DNA from 2 places in the Microbacterium sp. ANT_H45B genome. Region 2 is predicted to be linked to the other one. Evidence: riboswitches for the same ligand, from Rfam matches in the RefSeq annotation. Region 2 holds a riboswitch; the other holds the start of a gene.

Region 1 (3,204 bases), on a different contig from region 2:
TCGCTTTCTCGTTCCTGCGCCGAAGCCGCTCGCTGCCGGGGTCAGCGCTGCTCGTCGGCGAGGCCGAAGAGCTCGAGAGGGTGCGTCAGGCGCCACCAGGGACTCGGTCCCTCGACGTCGTCGACCAGGGAGACCGAGGTGGTCACGGTGTTCAGCGGACCGACGCTCGTCGCCGTGCCGATCGCCTCACCCGACTCACGGTTCTCGCCGAGGGTGAATGTCGTGGTCGTCTGCGCGGATGTTCCGTTCCACAGCACGAGTTCGGCGTCGGCATCCGTCACGACATCCGTGGTCGTACCCCAGCGGGTCGTGACGGCGCCCACGACCGTGCCCTTCGGGACGGCGGGTGCCTGGCCCGTCAGTGCGGTCTCGATCTGCGAGAACAGGGAGCGCGTCTCCGCCAGCCGCTGTGCATCGTCGGTCTGGCCGAGCACGGCGGCATACAGGTGCACCGTCGTGTCGTCGACGGTGATGTCCTTCGCCGTCAGCAGATTCCAGCTGTCGTCGAGCGTGCCGGTCTTCACTCCGACCACTCCGGGGTCTGCGAGCATGCCGTTGGTGTTCACGACGGTTCCGGCTCCGGGCAGATCGACCGACGGGGTGCCCACGATACCTACGAACACCGGATTCTGCATCGCGAGTTCGGCGAGCGCCACCAGCGCTTCCGGGGTGGCCGTGTTGCGGGCGTCGAACCCCGAAGGCGTGACGATCGTGATGCCGTCGAGACCCCGATCGCCCAGCCATTGCGCGGCGGCGGAGGTGAACGCCGACTCCGACCCCCAGATCTCGCGGGAGAGACGATCGATGTAGTTGTTCGCGGATCCGAGCAGTGTGCCCTGCAGCATCTGCAGCTCGGTGAGGGTGCCGCCCACCGGCACGTCCAGGGCGGACTGGTCGGAGCGGCGGTAGTCCCAGTAGGCGAGGTTGTCGGCGCGGGTGAAGGCGAACTCGGGCCCCTGCTCGCCGACCGCGAGCGGCATCCTGTCGAGCACCATCAGGCTCGAGACGACCTTCGTGACGCTGGCGATCGCGGCCTGGTCGACGGAGGACGACGCGGTGCCGATCCCGGCGATGCCGGCGGCAGCGCTTCCCTGCCCCGGCCACGTCAACGCCGCCGCGGAGGCGGCGACCGGAGCGATCTCCACGGCCCGCACGGTCGGCGCCACCTCGTGCAGCGGCCACAGCAGGGTGGTGCCGGTGTATGCGGCGACGAGTCCGACGAGGATGCCGGCGGGCACCAGCAACCCGGGACGGGCGATCGCCGGGCGCAGGCTCGCGTCGCTCAGCAGCCCGGTCTCAGAGGTCGGATGCGGCGCGGTGTCCAGGGAGCCCGAGGACGTGTGCTCGGCGACGTCGAGCGGGTCGACCCAGGTGAGGGGAGTGCCGCCGCTGCCGGCATCCGCCCACTGCGGCTCGGCATCGACGGCCGCGGCGTGGAGCGTCTCCGCATCGACGATCTCGGCATCGATCATCTCGGTATCGATGATCTCGGCATCGAGCGCCGCAGGGGCGGCGGTCGCAGCATCGGGTGTCTCGGCGTCGACGGTCTCAGCATCCCCGGTCTGAGCATCCCCGGTCTCGGCATCGGCGGTCGCGACAGCACCGGGGGCATCGGTGCCGGGTGCATCGGCGCCGAGGGCGTCGGACGGGGTGGCCTCGGCGGAGTCGGGAGCGGTCACCTCCTCACGGTACCGAACCCGCACGCAGATCAGCGGCGCGGCAACGGAAGCAGACGGGAGTGTCGGCACTGGGTAAGATCGAGAGCACAACCACGGGAGTCCGGCGAGCCGGGCTGAGAGGGAGCGAATCGCGCTTCGACCGTCGAACCTGATCTGGGTCATGCCAGCGCAGGGAGGAGTCACTGATGAGCACATCCACGTCCGGATCCACCACCGGGTCCGCACCCGCATCGGCGTCCGCCGCCTCGGCCTCCCGGGGCCTCGGCCGCCCGGAGCTGTGGCGGTGGCGGGTCGTCGACATCGTCGTCGCCAGCGTCATCGCCGTCGCCTGCGCGCTGATCTTCCTGCTCTGGAACGTCGGGTACGAGGTGCCGAGCAGCATCCTGAAGCCCCTGCTCCCCGGAGTGCAGGGGCTCCTCGCGGGCCCCTGGCTGATCGCCGGCGTGCTCGGGGCACTGATCATCCGCAAGCCGGGTGCGGCGCTCTACACCGAGCTGGTGGCCGCGGTCATCTCGGCCCTCGTCGGCAATGCCTGGGGCCCGCTCACCATCGTGTCGGGCCTCGTGCAGGGTCTTGGTGCCGAGCTCGTCTTCCTCCTCTTCCTGTACGGGGTCTGGCGCCTCCCGGTCGCGATGCTGGCCGGCGCCGGGGCGGGACTCGCCTGCGGCATCAACGACCGCATCCTCTGGTACGCGGGGGCGGACACGCTCTTCACCACCGTCTACATCGTCTCGACCACCATCTCGGGTGCGGTGATCGCCGGGCTCGGAGCCTGGCTGATCGCCCGGGGTCTCGCGGCCACGGGCGCGCTTGGCCGGTTCGCCGCCGGTCGTGAGGTCACCGCACGGGTGTGAGCGCCCCCACGACACCCGCCACCCTCGAAGCCCGTGGCTGGGGGTGGCGGTACGCCACGCGACTGCGGTGGGCCGTGCGCGCCGTCGACCTGCGTATCGAACCGGGGGAGCGGGTGCTGCTGCTCGGCTCCTCCGGTGCGGGCAAGTCCACCCTGCTCCAGGGCTTCGGCGGCGTGCTCGGCGGGGCCGACGAGGGCGAGACGCACGGCGCGCTGCTCGTCGACGGTCGTCCGGCGGCCGCTGAACGCGGCCGAGTGGGCATGGTGCTGCAGGATCCCGACACGCAGACGATCCTCGCGCGGGTCGGTGACGACGTGGCTTTCGGATGCGAGAACCTCGGCGTTCCCCGTCAGGAGATCTGGACCCGTGTGCGAGCGGCGCTGGATGCCGTGCGGCTCGACGTCCCGATGGATCGCTCGACCTCGGCGCTCTCGGGCGGGCAGAAGCAACGACTCGCACTCGCCGGCGTGCTCGCGATGCGACCCGGCGCGATCCTGCTCGACGAGCCGACCGCCAATCTCGACCCCCGGGGAGTGCGTGACGTGCGGGATGCCGTGGCCGCGGCGCTCGAGGTCAGCGGCGCGACCCTCGTCGTGATCGAACACCGCATCGACGTCTGGCTGCCGCTGGTCACCCGGGTGATCGTGCTCGGCGCAGACCCCGACGGCACC
Region 2 (3,204 bases):
CCCCGCACACCGGTGGTGTTCTGAGCGGTCAGCGCAGTGAGCGCCGCCATGCCGTAACCGCCGTTCGCGGCGATCGACTTGAGGTCCGCCTGGATCCCGGCTCCGCCGGACGGGTCGCTCCCGGCGATGCTGAGCACGCGCGGCGTGCCCGCCGCGCGCCAACGACGCACGAACGCCTCAGCGGTCTCGGCCGGATCCGCAGCCGCGCACAGCGCCGAGACCACGGCGAGGCCGACCGCCCCCGCGCTCCGCAGGCGCTCGGTGTCGTCGATGCCCACCCCTCCTATCGCCACGCACGGGAGCACGGTCGTCTCGACGAGGGCACGGAAGCCCTCGACGCCGAGGGCCGGCGGATGGTCGGGCTTGGTGGCGGTGGGGCGGATGACGCCGACGCCCAGGTAGTCGATCGTGCCGGGCGGCAGCGCGCGCACAGCCTCGAAGTGCTCCCGACTGTTCGCCGTGAGGCCGATGAGCGCCTCGGCGCCCAGAGCTTCTCTCGCGCGCAGCACCGATGCATCGCCCTGCCCGAGATGGATGCCGTCGACCCGCGCGCCCTGCTCCCGCGCGGCGATGGCGGCATCCAGGCGGTCGTTCACGACAAGAAGTGCCCGACCGTCGATCACGCGCGAGAGCTCGACGAGCTGCGCCGTGGTCTCGGCATCCGTCGCCGTCTTGTCCCGCAGCTGCACGATCCGCACACCCCCGTCGACGGCACGGCGGACAGTCTCGACGACACCGCGTTCCCCGCAGAGATCCGGGTCCGTGACCAGGTACAGCGAGAGGTCCGCGATCACAGCGCACGCTCCTCGACCCGTGCCGCGTCAGCGATGTCACGCGGCCCCACCGACGCGAGCGCGTCGAGCATCTCGACCGCGAAGCTGCCGGGGCCCGAGGCCCGTGCGGCGGCGCGCTCCGCCGCGACCGTGTACACCAGGCTCGCCGACGCGACGGCGGTCAGCGGATCGATCCCGACCGTGCGGGCAGTCCCCAGGAAGGCGGCCATCACGGCACCCAGTGCGCACCCGCCACCGGTGACCCTGGTGAGCAGCTCGTCGCCGTTCGCGATCCGCACGATGCGCCGCCCGTCGGTGATCAGGTCGACGGGGCCCGAGACGGCGACGACCGAACCGTGACGGGCGGCGAGGGCGAGGGCGGCGTCGGAGGCGGCATCGGTGGTGTCGGTGGCATCGACGCCTCGACCCCCGGCGGTGAGCCCTGCGAGTGCGAGGATCTCGGAGGCGTTCCCGCGGATCGCCGTGGGCCGCGAGACGACGAGGTCGTGCGCGAGCGCCGTGCGCACGGGCAGCGAACCGATCGCGACCGGATCGAGAACCCAGGGTGTGCCCGCGGCGACAGCACCGGCGACGGCTTCGAGACTCGCGGCACGTTGCTCGGGAGTCGGGGTTCCGAGGTTGATCAGCGTCCCGGACGCGACTCCCGCGAAGAGCCCCGCCTCGTCGACGATGTCGACCATCGCGGGTGCCGCCCCGAGAGCCAGCAGCACGTTGGCCGTGAACCCGGTGACGACGGTGTTGGTGATGCAGTGGGTCAGCGGTGGTGACCCACGCAGCGTGGACAGCAGTTCGGCGGCCGAGGCCGCCAGGGTCGATTCGGATTCCGGACGCAGACGATCGCTCACTGCGACATCCCTTCGCTAGTACGAACTAGATCAGGTTCGACGGGTCTGTTCTCAGCCGCGGATGCGGCACCCCGTGTCACTGCTCGAAGTCTAGCGACGCCCGGCGATCACCCTCGTCGCTGCAGCAGCTCGATCTCGTCGACACGGGTGAGCCCGGCGCGCCTGTCGCGATCGGTTCCTCGCTCCTGCTCGTCGGCGACGACGGTCGCGATCGTCTCGGCGAGGGGCCGCAGCCCACCGCCCGCGGCGCGGTACCGCGTGTTCGCCCGGGTCATGAAACCGGTCATGTCGGTCGGCAGCCAGAGCGGAAGCGATCGCTCCCCCGCCCAGTACGCGACGCCCTTCTCGATCAGCCGCTCGTCGTCGACCGTCACGATCTCGCCACGGTGGTCCGCAGCGCGGCGGAAGGAGGAGAGGACCTCGGCGAGCGGATGAGGGTCGCCCACGGCGTCGACGATCCCGGTCGCCGATGCCGTCGCGACGAACTCCGCCAGGTCGTCGACATCGATCACCTGCGCGTGGCGTGCCTCGGAGCTCGGCACCAGCACGGGTCCGTCCTGCGAGCGGAGGAACGCCGCGGCCCAGTAGCCGAAGCGATCGCTCGGGTCGCCCTCGCCCACGATGAGACCGGGCCGCACGATCAGCGCACGCTCTCCCAGGGCGCGCACGGCGTTCTCGGCCGCAACCTTCTGCGCGCCGTACTCGTCGTCACCGGTTTGCGCCGGGGCGTGCAGCGGAGCCGACTCGTCCGCACCGACCGTCTCGTCGTCGGCGTACACCGACACCGACGAGATGTAGGTCCACCGGGCCGCCTTGTCGCCCAGCGCGGCCACGGCCCGGTAGACGTGCTCCGCACGCGAGGAGACGTCGATCACGTGATCCCAGTCGCGAGCCGACACGGCGTCGTACGCCGCGGGGTCGTCGCGGTCGGCCAGCACGAGGCTCGCCCCGTCGGGCGACGGCCGCCCACCCCGCGCGAGGCACATCACGGTCGCCCCGTTCATCAGCATCCGTCGGGCGATGCGGCCCGACAGCCAGCCCGTTCCTCCGAGGATCAGCACATCTGTCATGCGCCCATGCCACCAGCATCCGCCGCGCAGGGGAAGGGGCGTCCGCTCAGGGCGGATGCCGCGCTCACCTTCTGCGCAGCTCTCCGATGCCGGAGAGCTCGGGGACCGTCCACGAGGTGTCGGGGCGCCACAGCTGCCACTCGGGATCGAAGGGCCAGTCGCCCGCCCGGAACGACTCGATCGCAGCGGATGCATGGCGCTCGATCTGCGCGGCCTGCTCACCCGTGAGCCGGCCCTGCTCGATGGCGGCCGCCAGCTCGTCCTCGTCCTTGAGGCGCACGCTCCCCTCGGCGTCGATCTGCACGTCGAGGATGTGATCCGACGAGTACGTGTCTCGATCGGTGCGCAGATGCGCGTTCTCGAGGTTCACGTACCAGCCCGCGAAGCGCCAGTGCGACCCCTCCGCCGCGCTCCAGAACAGCCACACCGACCAGGCGGCGCCGGCGGGTGCGATGCGCAGGATCCCGTTGCCCCACCACTCCTCCACGATGCGCG

What was found. Region 2 has a riboswitch for thiamine pyrophosphate ahead of thiM (hydroxyethylthiazole kinase). Riboswitches for the same ligand answer to the same signal wherever they lie in the genome.
Region 1: it holds a riboswitch for thiamine pyrophosphate, as region 2 does, so the genes downstream of both, FQ142_RS03145 (ECF transporter S component) here and thiM (hydroxyethylthiazole kinase) in region 2, are expected to answer to the same signal.

What each region holds. Positions count from the first base shown of each region.
Region 1 is NZ_VOBK01000001.1:648,319-651,522, forward strand. Features, by position in the region: gene FQ142_RS03140 (D-alanyl-D-alanine carboxypeptidase family protein) at 42-1,679, opposite strand; TPP riboswitch at 1,762-1,871, shown strand; gene FQ142_RS03145 (ECF transporter S component) at 1,865-2,533, shown strand; gene FQ142_RS03150 (ABC transporter ATP-binding protein) at 2,530-3,204, shown strand, end outside.
Region 2 is NZ_VOBK01000004.1:14,529-17,732, forward strand. Features, by position in the region: gene FQ142_RS16265 (bifunctional hydroxymethylpyrimidine kinase/phosphomethylpyrimidine kinase) at 1-794, opposite strand, end outside; gene thiM (hydroxyethylthiazole kinase) at 791-1,639, opposite strand; TPP riboswitch at 1,630-1,723, opposite strand; gene FQ142_RS16275 (NAD-dependent epimerase/dehydratase family protein) at 1,747-2,709, opposite strand; gene FQ142_RS16280 (DUF402 domain-containing protein) at 2,774-3,204, opposite strand, start outside.